3 regions of the Paenibacillus sp. FSL H7-0690 genome follow, and region 2 is predicted to be linked to each of the others. Evidence: riboswitches for the same ligand, from Rfam matches in the RefSeq annotation. Region 2 holds a riboswitch; each other region holds the start of a gene.

Region 1 (5,358 bases), 170 kb from region 2:
TACTGAATCGCTTTCACCTTGTTCATAAGTTCATTATTATCTTGAACCTTCACTTGGATACTCTCAGAAAGTTCTTTGTTTTTGCTGGCATCAACGCTAATCAAACGCTCCAAAAGATAGGATTCAATAGCCCTATTATTCGTACGCATCTGCCCTACGTAAGAAACAGGCAATAAATTTTCATTATATGTCTCATTTGTCTTTTCGGCCATTTTGTTCATTGTGATGATGCCTATGCCCCCTACAGCATTCACCATAATTACTGCGAATACCAAAAGCAGCCCTATTTTGTATTTCACTTTCAAATTTTTCATCTACACTCCGCCTTCACATTATCTTATGATCTATCTATTTTTATCGGTCGGAAGGGCTAAGAGTTTGATGATTTTTTAAATATTGTGTCGAATAAAAGTATATATTGTCATAAAACGACTTTCCTCAAATAAAAAAGGGCGGGCACCCAATCCGCTATTACTCCGAATCCAAGTGTGCCCGCCTAATCAAACTTCCTCTTCCTTATTCTCCAGAGGTATAGTACCAGTACAAAGTATCACCATTCTGCAAAATATAACTGTCTGCACTGATGCTTGGATCCGCATCCCGGTTCGTTTTATACTTCCATCCGCTGCTTGGGCCTCCATCAAATTCAGCCAACCCGTCAATAGATTTCACGTAGATGCTTCCAGCGTTGCCGGATGATACTACCTTAGTCCCTAATTGACTGACTAGTAAGCTATAAGCCGTTTCGCCCTCTTTTAGAGCTACTGTTGTACTGGCTAGGATGGTTCCTTTCCGGCTATCTCCAATCACTGAGAGGGTAGCGGTAGCTTTTGCTGGAGCAATAACAGACGATCCGACAGTCAGAGACTGAGTATAACGCGCTACGCTCGGTACGCTATCTTTAGCATAACCGGTAACAGTTATTGTATAGCTATTTGCTGGGAGACCCCCATCAACAACAGCCATACCTTGTTCATTCGTGATTACCTTCTTATCACCAACCGAAACCTGCACACCTGCAGCCGGTGAGATAACCGGATCAGAAGTGAAGCTTTCCTGATTCCACACCCACTTTTTCTGTGAAACCTTTACAGTAAAAGCTTCATTAGCTTTTGGCTGTGGTGGGGTAAGCACCACAGCATCTACAACCTGTGTATTTTCTCCTGCATAATAGACAAGCACACGATCGGATTCCTGTAGTTCGAACGCATCCATACCCACACTTGGATATATCCACTCCCCGCCGCGTGATACCACGAAGCTCCACCATCCGTCGTAAGTACCTTGCGAAACTCCATGGATACCTGATACAAAGTTGCCATAAGACGATTTGGTGATATCTACTTTAAAATCATCGGTAGACCCTAGTTGTTGCAACGCTTCAAGGGCATTGGAGGCTTTCAAAGTCCCCTCACTAATCAACCCTTCCGGGCCTTCAACGGTTAGCGAAGCTGTTACATTCTTAGAAATCACTTTTAGAGCTTTTGTATATTTAGCAATCGTTGGGGCTTTGCCTTCACGGTAGCCAGTTACAGTCAGTGTATAGTCACCTGCGGGCATATTTCCTGAGAATACGGCCTCACCTTTAGCATTCGTCGTTACCTTGTGAGCTCCAATTTGGACCTGAACACCCGCAGCTTTTGCAGTTACAGGAGAGGAAGTATTCGTAGCAGCGTCCCATTTCCACGTCTTACTAGTTACAGTGACGGTAAAAGAATCGCCCTCTTTAAGATTTGCTTTGGAAAGCGTAACGGAATCCACAAGCTTAGTGTCGTCTCCGGCATAATAAACCAGTACCTGATCTGAATCTTTAAGTACAAAATCACTCATGCCTACATCGGGATTAATCCATTTTCCGTCACGCGATACAACATACATCCATCCGTCATAACCACCAAAGCTTCCAGCAGCAATACTTCCGATGCCAGTCACATAACTGCCCGAAGGATTCGTGATCGGCAAGTTCGTTTGAAGCGCCAGCTTCTCTAACGCTCCAAGTGCGTTGCCAGCATAGGCGTACCCTTGTGCCAACGTGGCCTGTGGTCCCTCAATCGTTACTGGAGCGTAGATGAGTGAACTCTGAATGGAGGATTTGGAAAAATCGTATAGCTTACTGTTGCTTCCTTTATACAGCAAATTATAGGCAACCAGCGCCTGAAGCCCTTGCTCTGTCGCCAGAATATTACTGCTTCCACCACGGCTATGGGTGAAGCTACCATCAGCTAGACGATAGCTGAGCAGGTTCTCCATTAGATCCACTTTGTTTTTGGTGTATTCTAATCCACTAGGATCAACTCCGAAGGATGTGAGTCCAAGGATTGCTTGTGCGCTACTTTCAGCACTGTCACCGTAACCCCCATGGCTATCTTGAGCTGCAGATAACCAAGCTACGGCTTGTAGCCCTGCTAAGTAGGCTTCGGGATTATTTTTATGTGCCGCCAGAGCCGTCAAGGTTATCGCTGTCATATCAGGCTCACTTGCGCCTGAGGTTAGTGCAAAGCCCCCATCCGGATTCTGTTTGGAGAGAATCTCCGTAAGGAGCTTATCCGCCGTCCATTTCGCGTCACTTGGGATATTATATTTACCAGAATCCAGCGCAAGTAAAGCATATACCGGATTATTAAGCGTCTGTTCACTGAGCTTGCTATTATTATAAATTTTCTCAATCAGATTATAGCCAGGAGTCGTTCCGTTACCAGCAAAGCTAGTAGGATCTGCACCAATCGCTCTCACTGCGAGCACGATTCGAGCATAATCGGTTACATTGGTGAAATCGCCAGCTGCATCCTTTACTTTTTTCTCAAGCTCTGAAAGGTAACTAGCCGGCAGCTTGTACCCTGCTTGCGCTAATCCAATGGCTTGCCAATCCGATTGCACGCCACCTTTCAAGAGATATTCTGCAGCCGCATAAGTCGCATCCGCAACATTAATCCGCTCCGCAGCAGTTGCCTCCAGACCGGCGCCAGCGCCCGCTTCTGCAAATATTTGTCCCGCCGGAGCAAGAGATGTTCCTAGAATTGAAATGACCATGAATAAAGCCAGCCCAAGTGCTACAAACTTGGAAGACATGATTTTCTTCATTGTTTAACCTCTTTCTGTATAAGAATGGGTACTGCCGGGAATAAGACGCATAACATAAAGACCGCCCCTTTGGAGGGCGGTCAGGGAAGATTACAAATTGAGGCTGCGGCGCTTGCTTCCTGCCAACAGTCCATCTGTATATGTTCCACATTCTTACCCCACGAAGAATAGAAACGCTCACGAAAAAGGCAGGTCTCCTGGCTAATGCTTCATCGCTGTTCTTCACCTTCCCACCCTACCTTCGGGGCAGTGGCTTATAGAAGAAACGCTCCGCACATACAGTGGCGGGACCGCGCCGGACTCTTGCACCGGACTTCCCTTTTAAGCAGACGACTAGATTGATAGAGTCTGCACCTTTTCCAGTATGTAGTATCTTATTTTGACATCCATAATCATATCTATTAATACATAGCATGTCTATAGAAAAGCTTAGTATGGGCAGCAAAAAAATGAACAGCAATACGCCACCTTCCGGTAGTTATTGCTGTTCAGAAAGCTTGTTATTCGACTGTTCCATCCGGACTTGCAGTCGGGGAGGGTTCAGCACTTGAATCAGAAGCTGGTGGAATATTAGGGTCGGGATCTACGATCAATGTAAATCTTCCGGCTTTGATCATACTTTTCTCTAGAATTGTCGCTCCAGGCTCCAATGTAACCTCAACCTGATAGGAAGGTTGTTCACCTTCAGTCACAGCTGTTGCGGAAGGCAACCCAGTGCTGTCCTCAGTATTAGAGGAAGGCGTAGGAGACGGAGATGCATCAGCTACAGCATTAGTAGCATCTGCACCTTCTGCTGTTCCTCCAGTAGTGCCAGCGGCATCTGACTCGTCAGCAGCGTTTCCCTCATCCGTCCCATCCGTTGACGGCACTGGACAAGTCCCATTCGTAGCAGCGACCTTAAAGCTTTTATCTATCTCTGTAGACGAAGACATTAAACTAATCTCAGTCGGTTGAAACTGCACACAGTCATCTGCACTTGCGAAGGTGAACACCAATATGCTGCTCCCCTTATCTCCTTCGACGCTCTGATCCTTCAAGTATACTGAAGCTGGAGGCAGCATATTGCCTGCACTCTGAACAGGGGTCGGCTCAGGGCTTGTCCCCGGCAGAGCCGTCTTCGTATCATCCGGACGCAGCATACTGAATACGATAATTGCAATAATCACCAGAATACCCGTAATGGAGCCGGAGATTAAGAGTCGAAATCGGCTGCGGCTGATCCAGCGCGCCAGCGGGGAAGCCAGTTGGGAGCGGGCTTCATTGTACACATTTTGCAGAGCAGGCCGAGCTGCCGCGACATAGTTCTTTCGGAATTCCCGATTCTTGAACGCTTCACGATCACTGCTCAGGAAATACTTCAGAATCGCCTTACGGTAACCCGGTTGCAGCTTTTTATTCGAAACCGTAAATAAAGGATTGCCTTGCGACCAAGCAAAAAACCGATAGATGATTTCTTTGTCGGAACCGGCTTTACGCTTTAACAGCTCCAGAAGCGCATCGTAATCCAGCGGACCCCCTTCACGCTGAGTTGTATAGTAAAAGGCTAGCGGAAGCCGTTCAAAGGGTTCCAGAACACGCACCTCTTTTAGCAAACGACGACCCAGTAGCTGCACATCGTCTAGTTCCTGCGGAGACAATCCTGTAAAAATCTCCTCATTCGGCTTCTCTTCACCAAACCAGCGGTAAGCGGCACGCAGCGCATTCTCTTTCTGCTTGCTAATCCTATCCAGTGGCGGCTGCCAATCGACAACATTACCATACCGTAAAAAAACTACCTCCAGAAGCTCCTCCTGCGTCATATCAGAAAGCGATAAGCGGTTCAGTAAGAATCTATCTGCTGAAGCAGCAAGATCCTGCATTAGGGAGAGTGCCTTAGGAGCAACTCCTGTTCCTTTGCGGCGATCTTTTTCTGCCTTATCTACAATTTCATGAATTTCCGCCACAGAAGCCACCGGATCATGCTCCAGCTGGAGCTTTTCTAGCAAATAATCCTTCACAGCATTTTGAGCAAAAGACTGCTCTAACGCCACTGGCAGGAACCGCCCCCAATGGAGCACAAAGCTCAGAATATCCGCAGATCTGGACGCCGCAGCTAGTCTTGATTCCATATAAGGCTCAAGTAGCTGCTTACGGAAATAAGTTTCAGACATCACGCGCTGGAAGTAAGCTGCACTTAACTCATCATTACTCTCAATGATCCCGTAAGCAGCACTCAAAATATCCTTGCGGCCCGCTTCCACACTATGAAGCATCCCATTGATGAAATAATCCACGATT
Region 2 (5,358 bases):
ATGGACTCACATTTGGATCAACGCCGGCTTCCGGATTAGCTCCCCCACCAGGAGCAGGAGTAGCACCAGGCTTAGGCGTTGGGGTTGGAGTAGGGCTTGTAGTTGGTATCGGTGCATTTAGATCCACACCCAAATTCGTAGTATAACGCCACTGAATTCTGTCCCCGGAACTTAGGTCATATGAAGATGCTCCATAATTAGGATATTTCCCATTCACATTATACATCCATCCACTGCCGCTGCCATGGTCAAATTCCCCATCACCAGCTATGGATTCAACATATACACTTCCAAAGTCACTGTTCCAGGAATCTCTATAGTCGATACCGCGGCTATCCAGCACTCTTTTTAGTACAGACCACACTGTGTCACCAGATTGTAGCTCTACCTGTACAGATGGAACAACATATCCCTTATTAATCGTAAGCTTATCCACGGACAGGATTACATATGGTTTCGATGGAGTGGTTCCGCCACCATTGTTGCCACCATTGTTGCCGCCATTTCCTTCACCATTTCCGCTACCATTACCGTTACCACCGTCGCCGCCAGGTGTTTGTACTGCACTGGAAGCATACGCAATGTAGTCAGTGAAGTGATTGGTTTTTACAATTAAGTCATTTCCACTATCATAGGCATACTCAGACTTACCGCTTGCAAAACCTAAGTCATCACTTGCAAATTTTTGAATGGCATGAGGGGTGCCATTTTGAATATAAGCAGCTTCTTTTCCTTTAAGGTCCTTAAAGGTTAACGTAATAAATTGACTAAATTCTACTCTTGCACTACCACCCATGGAAAATGCTTGAAGAATGTTATCAAGCTTCTTGTCCCCAGGAATAATCTGATTCACACTATCTTTTAGTGCAGATTCTGCACCGGTTAAAGCTGAAATCAGTTCAATCGTTGAGGCATCCCCACTCGTAACTTTTGCACCCTTAGGAATGACTACAGATACGTTACCTTTTATGGCCTCTATCTGAGGAAGGTCGCTGTTACTTGGTAAATTGACACTAACCTTTGATTGATTTTCTTCTGAAATAGCTACTGTGATTTCTTTGTTGCTATCTCCAGCGCTGATCGGAACGATATAATCATTAGCGTCATTTGGGATTTCAACTTTCGGGTTCTCCCCAGAAGGTAACGGAAGTTCTTTCGGACCCTCTGGTTGCCCAGGCCCCGGTTCTTCTGGTTGTTCCAGTTGCACATCATTCATATCAAAGAGACGGTTGCTATGATTGATCAGACGATCATAGGACACAAGAGCATACGTACCTTGGTCCGTCGCCATATTGTCCACTTTGTCTGTGAGGATATGCTTAAATCCACCCTCAGGTGCAGCAAAGCTAAGTAATGCATCAATAAGCGAATTTCCACTTTTAACAAATCTAGCGTCAGTGTGCGGATCTACGCCTACACCAGTTAAGGCTACAATTACCTGCGAGATACTCTCGCTGCTAGTGCTTCCCCAGCTTGTAAATCCGCCTTGATTGTTTTGGTTATCGGACAGCCATTGGATGGCCCGATCCACGGCAGCTTTTACATCATCACGGGATGCATAATAAGGTGCAAGAGCTTGCATCGCCATCGCAGTCATATCGACATCGGCTTTGGTTACGCCTAATTCCCAGCCACCAGCTTCTGCTGTACCTTTTTTAACCTCTTTATCTAAAATGTACTGAACTAGTTTTTCTCTTGTGGTCTGTTCTGTAACTCCATCAACTACAGGAATCTCATAGTTATGGCTATCTAGCGCAATCAGAGCAAAAATCGGACCATTATTGCCTTGCTTTTGGATATATTGATAATCAGCGAGTGCTTTTCTCAGATCATATCCCGCAACATTTGTGATATCTTTTCCGATAGAGGTAAGTCCTAATATTGCTCTGGAATTCTCTGTGCTTTTATTGGCGTCGAGTTTTCCATCCTCTTTAATGATTGATGCTATTTTCGTTGCTACATTGTTGTAATAAAGATCGTAATAACCGTTAGGTACTGTATAGTTCGCCCGGGCCAGAGAAAGGATCGACCATTCTCCGCTGCCTGTTCCAAACGTTGGATTCTTTACAGTATTTAAAATATAAGCAAGGTTTTTATCTAACTGTTGTTTGACGGCAACTGAAGTTTCCAGTTTGTAAGTAACCTGATAAGTTACATTTGTTTTGTTTCCAGCTCCGTCAAGAGCCGTTACAGTAATTGCATTACTGCCTGAATTCAGAGTAGCTTTATACTCCCCATTTGCAGGTGATAAAGTAACTCCATTCAGCTTCACTTCTGGAGTAATGTCACTATATACATTGTCTGTGACAGCTACTTTGAAGCTTATTTCTTTATTGGATACTTCCTGTTTATCTTGTATGCCACTTACTGTAATAACAGGGGGTTCTATGTCTAATGCATTATTAAGACCGACAAGCGCATGATCTACACTTATTTGAGAGCTTGCCATGTTTTCGAGCACGGAATAGGCTTCATAAACTGCCGATTGCACTACTGGTCTGTCCAAAATAGTTTCTTTATTAGGGGCACTGTTAATCTCGGCGATTTCCGCAGTTAAAGCATCCTTATTGGCAAGTTGAACTGGGATTTCCCCCCAGCCGCCAAGATCAGAACCATAGCCATAAGTGGTGAACTGAGTTCGAATGATGTCACCGTCTTGAGGCTTATAATCGGTCATCCCAAACGGAGGAAACACATTATTTACTGCATACATCCAACCCGACATGGAGGTGTAGTCAAACTGACTTAACCACTCGGGGTCTGCTTTAGTGCTGACTGTATTCCCATCGGCTGAAATCATATCTAAAATATATTGTGGAATATTGACTTCGCTTCTGCCACTATCTTTAACTTCTGATAAATAAAAACCACTATCTATATTTCCTAAATATCTATAATTCCCATCACCTAGCGCACGTGTTATTAAAGATGCGCCATTATCGCCTTCATAAATCGGAACTTTAATAGGTTCCTTAATATACCCTTGGCCTAAGGTGAATTTCTCTACGGATACAGATACATACCCTTTAAGGGTAGAGCTTGCTCCATCTGCTTGAGCCGGGATTACACTTGTAGAGAATGTCGTAATAAATACAGCTACAATAAGTAACCACGCTAAAAACTTATTTTTCTTCATTTTTCCATAACCCTTCCCTTCATACCTATGATAAAAAACAGAATAAACTTTCTCATAACCACAAAAAAACCACTCAACATAAACGTCAAGAGGTTAAGATAGTGAACCACAGTAATAGCTGGCAAACACTATTCAAGCACCTCTCTATCGATCGTAGAGTTTGATGGTGTAACAGAAAAAGGCAGATATTCTGGCTCAAGTATCATCACCCTTGCTGCCTTCCCAGTTTCCCAGTGGCATTTTGCAAGGACTCCTCTTTCACAGCGGCGGGACCGCGCGGGATTCACACCCGCTTTCCATTTAACCAATCTATGATTGTACTTCCGCAACATTCATAGTTGGCACCTATTTCTAATTTTAAATTTTCATGCTTCATCATATCTAATATATATGCTTTTGTCATGTTATATTTCTTTTTTGTATAACGGGCAGCTAGAGATAATCCTATTGAATAACCAATTTCTACGAGTAGGGTTATTCAAATAATTTCTTTATCCAAGTGTGGGGTAAATTAATTTAAATCACTAATTCTTATATGAATTTACCACAAATTAGTAAGGTACTCGCTAAGTGTATTCTATGTTAGGGTATATTCAGAAAGCGTTTACAAAATAAAACTGGAGGTGTTTGTATTCATCTAACCACCGAGTACAGCGTCAAAGCCAGGTCCAAGCATCCTAAATTTATCTCACAAAGGAGAATTCAATGACTACGCGAATCCAGAAATCCTTCTTATCATTGACACTTGTCACCGCTCTTCTGCTCTCTCTGTTCTCATCCATGGCCGCAGCTGCAACTAAGGACGAGCAACAAGCTAAGGCAGCGCCAAAGAGTAAGATCCAATCCTATGTAGACGAAATGCAGCCCGGATGGAACCTTGGCAATACTTTAGATGCTACAGGTGAGGATGAAACCTCCTGGGGCAATCCACGTGTGACCCAAGATCTTATTAAAAAGATCGCCGCTCAAGGCTATAAAAGCATTCGGATTCCTGTGACCTGGGATACTCACATGGGTGCGGCACCAGACTATACCCTAGAAAAGGCCTACCTCGATCGTGTGGAAGAAGTTGTCGGCTGGGCACTGGACGCCAAGCTTTATGTCATGATTAATGTCCATCATGATTCCTGGCTATGGGTAAGCCATATGGAAGAAAAACACGATGAAACGCTGGCACGTTATAATGCAGCTTGGACTCAAATTGCCGATCGCTTCAAGGACAACTCCGATAAGCTGATGTTCGAGAGCATAAATGAACCTCGATTCACCGATGGTGGAAGCACAGACGAAGCAAAAATGGAGCAAATGCTTACTGAACTTAATAACTCTTTCTATCAAATCGTGCGGAAATCCGGTGGGAAAAACGACCTCCGCCCACTTGTATTACCTTCATTAGAGTCTTCACCTACGCAAACAAGAATGGATCATCTCTATAAGACGATTACGGCTCTGAACGATCCAAATATTATTGCGACCGTTCACTTCTATGGCTTCTGGCCTTTTAGTGTGAACATTGCCGGCTACACCACGTTTGAAAAAGATACAAAAAACGATATCACTCAAACTTTTGATAACGTTTACAATACATTTGTAGCTAAAGGCATCCCTGTCATCGTCGGCGAATTTGGTTTATTAGGTTTCGATAAAGACACGGGTGTGATTGAACAGGGCGAGAAGCTTAAATTCTTCGAGTATCTGACTTATTATTTGAAAGAAAAGAAAATGACTTCCATGCTCTGGGATAACGGGCAGCATTTCAACCGTAAAACTTATAAGTGGTCTGATCCTGAACTCCACAATGTATTAATGTCTGGTCTGAAGGAGCGTTCCTCCAGCACCGAAAGCGATTTGGTCTACCTAAAAAAAGGTGCACAAATCAAAGATACCAAGGTTAAGCTGAACCTGAACGGCAATAAGCTAACCACCATTAGTGCCAACGGAAAGTATCTGACCAAAGGTAAAGATTACACCTTAAATGGTGAGGAGCTCATCCTCAAAGCCAGCCAACTTAAAAAGCTCACAGCTGACCAAAAATACGGTGAAAATGCCGTGCTGACTCTGAAATTCAACAAGGGTGTTGCGTGGAGACTTAAGGTGATTGTGTATGACACAGCTAAATTAAGCGATGCAAAAGGCACGACTGAATCCTTTGCCATTCCGACCACCTTTAATGGTAACCAGCTTGCCACAATGGAAGCTGTGTATACCGCTGGTGGCAATGC
Region 3 (5,358 bases), 2.8 Mb from region 2:
TAGCTTTCGAAGATTGCTCAGTGGTTGCTGCAGCAGAATTACTCGTATTTCCGCCGTCACCAGCTAATTTGTCTGCCGCCGAATTGTTATCACCCGAGCCACAACCTGCCAATACCACCGCAAGAATTAATAAACATAAGTAATGCAGACCCCATTTGCGCATTCTCATTCCTCCAAAAGTGTAGTGGTTATCCCTAGCATTGTAACGTTACGGAATGTCATGTTCTGTACAGATCTCTTCCGTCTCTCATTTCTATAACGCCCCAAAACTTGGAAGGTTGCACTGGAATATGGAATTTCGGTAAATTTCTTTTGGTTTTTCTTGTTGAATACACAAAAAGCCGCATTTCTGCGGCTCTTATTGGACATATTTTTGATGTGGGAAGGTGACCCGAAAGTTAAAGAACTCATTTGCTTACAAACTCATTATTTGGTACAATTACCACGTCTAACCTAGTAAAAAAAGCCAAATACCCTCTATTCATAATGAATGAGGGCGTGACACGGCTTTGTTGAGACAAGCTCCACCTTGCTGAACAGAGCCGTTCATTGAATGATACTATCAATTACTATAAGGGGAGGTGAACCCTCATGGCAAAAGACGTAGTTTGTGAAGTTAACTCCTGCACCCACTGGGCAGAAGAGAACAAATGCAGCGCTGAATCGATCTTCGTAGCTTTCCACAGCTCCCAAGAACCAAAACGCGCAGAAGAAACAGATTGCAAAACTTTCGAAAGTAAATAAGTAAATGCCTGAAGGGACCCTCCACGGTTCCTTCTTTTTCTTTTTCATTCTAACAAGATTGAGAATTATTATCAAGTAGCTGATTATAAAAAAATAAGTGAACTAAAAAGCCAGGGTAAATTACCCTGGCTCTAATTTATTTATGTCTATTTTGATGCAATAACCCCTGACTTTTCCCTCGCAATAGCAGCAGCGCTTACCATGTTACGTAGTGCATCCTCTGTCTCCTGCCAGCCACGTGTTTTCAGACCGCAATCCGGATTAATCCAGAACTGTTCAGGGTCCAGCACCCGCAGCGCACGATCGATATTCGCCGTCATTTCTTCTACAGCCGGAACCCTCGGACTATGGATGTCATACACTCCAAGACCAATTCCTTTATCATAGGCCTGCTCCTCAAAGCTGATAATCAGCTCCCCATGGCTACGTGAAGTCTCAATGGAGATTACATCAGCATCCATAGCCGATATGGAATCGATCATGTCATTGAATTCGCTATAGCACATATGCGTATGAATTTGTGTCGTAGCCTTCACATGGTTCGTAGCAACGCGGAACGACTTCACTGCCCAGTTCAGGTAATGCTCACGGTCTTCTGCCTTAAGCGGAAGTCCTTCACGTATAGCCGGCTCATCCACTTGAATCATTTCGATGCCTGCATCTTCCAACGCTTTTACTTCATGGCGAAGGGCAAGAGCAATTTGATTGGCTACCTCTTCCCGGCTGAGATCATCACGTACAAATGACCAATTGAGGATAGTTACAGGACCCGTCAACATTCCTTTAACCGGAAGCTTCGTCAACGATTGTGCATAGACACTTTCTTTAACAGTCATAGGCTGTATAAATGCAACATCCGCGTAGATCACCGGTGGCTTAACGCAACGGGAACCGTAGGATTGAACCCAGCCATTACTAGTAAACAAGTATCCGTCCAGCTTTTCTCCGAAAAACTCCACCATATCTGTACGCTCGAACTCACCGTGGACCAGAACATCCAGACCTAGCTTTTCTTGGAAGGTAATTGCATCCGCGATCTGCTCACGAACAAATCCATCATAACGCTCCTGATTCCAGACCCCTTTACGCCATTTCAATCTCGCCTGACGCACTTCTACTGTCTGCGGGAAGCTACCAATTGTAGTGGTTGGCAGAAGTGGAAGCTGCCATTTCTCTTGCTGCACCTTTAAGCGTTCAGCAAAAGGCAAACTGCGTTGGTCCGGCAAAGCTGCAAGTGCAAGCACTTGCTCCGCCACATCCTTACGGCCACGCTCAGGTAGTGCGCGGAATGCTGCAATAGCTTCACGACTAGCGGCCAGCGCTGCTTTAGAAGCTTCTCCTTTATCTGCGAGGGCTGCTCCGAGCAAACTAAGCTCTGCAAGCTTCTCATCGGCAAAAGCTAACGCATTCTTAACTGTCGCCTTCTGCTTCACCTCACCTTGAACGGTGACTGGGACATGCAGCAGACTGCAAGAAGGCTGAAGAATAAGACGATCAAGCGGCACATGAACACTGAGCTTTTCTACCAGTTGCAGCTTAGCGTCTAAATCGGAACGCCAGATGTTCCGTCCATCAATAATTCCGGCACCCAGCCATTTGTCCTTCGGCCAGCCAAGACGTTCGATAGAAGCCAGATTTGCTCCACCATCGTGCACAAAGTCAAGACCCAAGCCTTGAACAGGCAACTCTAGCAGTGCCTCCAACGGTTCAGCAGCTTCGAAATACGTCTGTAAAATAATATTCAAGCCCGGCACGGAGCCGGCAATTTCTGTGTATATCGAGTTAAGCAGTGTTAATTCTTCTTTACTTATGCCTGTAACAATCGCTGGCTCATCGATTTGTACCCAGCTTACCCCTTCTTGCTTCAGTTCCTGTAGCAGTTGAACATAGACTGGAACAAAACGTGCAGCAATCTTGGCGATATCTGCCGCTGCGTAACCTTTGGACAGCTTAAGGAAGGTATACAGACCTAAAAGTACCGGTTTACCTTCAATCCCTGCCTGCGATTTAGCAAAACGATAAGCCGCTAGAGGTTTATTTTCAGTCAAGCGTGGTGTTTGTGTGCCGATCTCTGGAACGATATAGTGATAGTTCGTATTGAACCATTTGGTCATCTCACAGGCAGTAGCCTCAGCATTACCACGGGCCATTGCAAAATAAAGATCAAGCCCGATGTCGCCGCCATCATACGTGTACCGTGGAGGTACAATTCCAAACATAACAGCCGTATCCAACACATGGTCATAAAAAGTAAAATCATTCACCGGAATAAGCTCAATTCCTGCCTCTTGCTGGGTCTTCAAATGCTGCAGCTGAATTGCTGCCATTTCGGAGCGGAATTGCTCTTCATTTATTTTCCCCTGCCAGTAGGCTTCCAGTGTCTTTTTCCACTCGCGGTTCTTTCCGATTCTCGGATATCCAAGATTACTTACTTTTACTTTATTCGTCATCTCGATACACTCCCTCTTCCATCTCTTATTTCAAACTCCAAAGCTACTTGCTTTCCTATAAAAAAGAGCGCCCTTCCCTAAAAAAGTCAAAGGGAAAGACGCCCATGATATACCCATGGTTAACGTCTAACACCTCCCTATCTTCCGTAGGTGAAGCAGTGCTGTTGAAACAGGCAGGTCTCCTGGCTAGCGGCGTCAACATCTTGAGCAGTCTTCCCAGCAGTAGTAAATTGCCAGTGACCTCTGTTGCTCGAGATTCTTCCGTTACAGTGGCGGGACCGCATCGGCGTCGAACCGAATTTCCCTATTAAGCCTACCGAATTACTATTTTCCGGTCAGCACCTGTCTCCGATATCATTCATCATTTGAGTGTCTTAATCTGATGTCATCATACGTGAAAGCCCCAGCAATCTGCAATAGATTACTGGGGCTTCTGTTATATCGATTCCTTATAACGGACTTAGAAAAATACGAAATATACTACAGCAGCAAGAATTATACGGTATATAGCAAACGGTAAGAGCTTGATACGATTGATCAGTTTTAAGAAGAAACGCATCGATAACAGCGCAAATAGGAAGGCACTAATAAAGCCTGCAATAAAAAACGGCAACGCGTCCATGGTGAAATATTGCCAGTTTTTCATCAGTGACAACAGACTGGCACCTGCCATGATGGGTACTGCCATAATAAACGTAAAATCAGCAGCGGCACGATGGCTCATCCCGAGGAGTACTCCACCAGAAATCGTCGAGCCCGAGCGTGAAAATCCAGGCCATAACGAAAAACACTGTACAAGACCTACACCAAGTGCCTGTTTGTATGTAATCTGATCTACACTCTCAGTTCTGATCTTCTTCGGCCCAAACAGATCGGCAATAATCATTAATATAGCCCCAATCACTAGACCAATTAACACTGTTGAGGTAGAGAATAAATGCTCATCAATATAATCATTAAACAGAACACCTAACACACCTGCAGGCACTAACCCTACCAGAACCTGAGTCAGCTTGAGATGCCCGCCCTGCTCCAACTGCGGTAGCTCCTCTGTTACAGGATCCAACTGCTTACGGCTGAAACGCTTTAAGCCTAACAAATCAATGAACCGATTTCTAAAGATCACAACAACCGCTAATATTGAACCCAGTTGAATAACTACTTTGAAGGTATTTGCTGTATATTGTCCAAATAACTCCTGTGATTTCAGCCACATATCATCAACAATAATCATATGACCCGTGGAGGATACTGGAGCAAATTCGGTTAAACCTTCAACAAGCCCCAAAATAATGGCTTTAATAATCGTTAATAGCTCCATTTGTTTCCCTCCTTTTTAATAGTCATTTCTATTATCAGTCCACTACCCGCTTAGCCCTCAGTGTTCATTCTCCGGCTGCGTTTGCGGAAGTACAGAAACCCAAGAATAACTAATCCGCCAGCAATTAGTACATAGACTACATTGGAGTACACATCCATGTACACGGCAATGTCTTCCCAGGATTCGCCCAATACCGCGCCAATAAGCACAAGCAGCAAATTCCATCCCAATGTGCCAATCGTTGTGAAGATCATAAATACTCCAAATTTCATGCCCGACATTCCCGCCGGAATCGAAATCAGACTGCGGACCAGCGGAACCATCCGACAAAACAATACAGTCCAGTAGCCATATTTATCAAACCAGGCGTCAGCCTTGTGGATATCTTTTTTACTGACCCTAATTAGGCTACCCCAGCGTTCAACCAGTTTCTCTAACCGGCTCACATCCAATAATCGGCCAATATAATAGAGAATTACTGCACCCAGTAGTGAACCAGCCGTGGCAGCAATGATTACACCAGGGATCGTCAAGCTCGTCGTAGTCGTCATAAATCCTCCAAAGGGCAGGATCACTTCTGAAGGAATTGGTGGAAATATATTTTCAAAGGCCAGCATCAGAAAAATACCGAAGTAACCAAACTGCTCCATAAAATCTGTAATCCATGCTTGCATCTTGTTACCCCCATTTCTCATATCAAGTTCTTCTTCAGGTTGCGTAAATAGCGGCTGCGAATAAAAAAGAAGTATAGTCCTTGAACAGCCAAATATCCGAGTAACACCGCGCCTGTCTCCGTTGCGATAGATAAGTAGAACAACCGTTGAAGCGCAATAAAGGCAAACA

The links. A riboswitch is a leader RNA that binds a small molecule or an ion and turns the genes downstream of it on or off. The one in region 2 is predicted to bind cobalamin.
Region 1: linked by a shared signal. The riboswitch ahead of MHI32_RS04850 (DUF4430 domain-containing protein) and the one ahead of MHI32_RS04175 (S-layer homology domain-containing protein) in region 2 are both predicted to bind cobalamin.
Region 3: linked by a shared signal. The riboswitch ahead of metE (5-methyltetrahydropteroyltriglutamate--homocysteine S-methyltransferase) and the one ahead of MHI32_RS04175 (S-layer homology domain-containing protein) in region 2 are both predicted to bind cobalamin.

What each region holds. Positions count from the first base shown of each region.
Region 1 is NZ_CP150281.1:1,098,455-1,103,812, reverse strand. It holds gene MHI32_RS04855 (methyl-accepting chemotaxis protein) at 1-314, opposite strand, end outside; gene MHI32_RS04850 (DUF4430 domain-containing protein) at 517-3,081, opposite strand; cobalamin riboswitch at 3,251-3,454, opposite strand; gene MHI32_RS04845 (glycosyltransferase) at 3,582-5,358, opposite strand, start outside.
Region 2 is NZ_CP150281.1:928,969-934,326, reverse strand. It holds gene MHI32_RS04175 (S-layer homology domain-containing protein) at 1-3,136, opposite strand, end outside; cobalamin riboswitch at 3,299-3,500, opposite strand; gene MHI32_RS04170 (cellulase family glycosylhydrolase) at 3,842-5,358, shown strand, end outside.
Region 3 is NZ_CP150281.1:5,006,466-5,011,823, forward strand. It holds gene MHI32_RS22130 (DUF4349 domain-containing protein) at 1-163, opposite strand, end outside; gene MHI32_RS22135 (DUF1540 domain-containing protein) at 592-744, shown strand; gene metE (5-methyltetrahydropteroyltriglutamate--homocysteine S-methyltransferase) at 891-3,194, opposite strand; cobalamin riboswitch at 3,349-3,555, opposite strand; gene MHI32_RS22145 (undecaprenyl-diphosphate phosphatase) at 3,655-4,515, opposite strand; gene MHI32_RS22150 (DedA family protein) at 4,566-5,189, opposite strand; gene MHI32_RS22155 (FtsX-like permease family protein) at 5,207-5,358, opposite strand, start outside.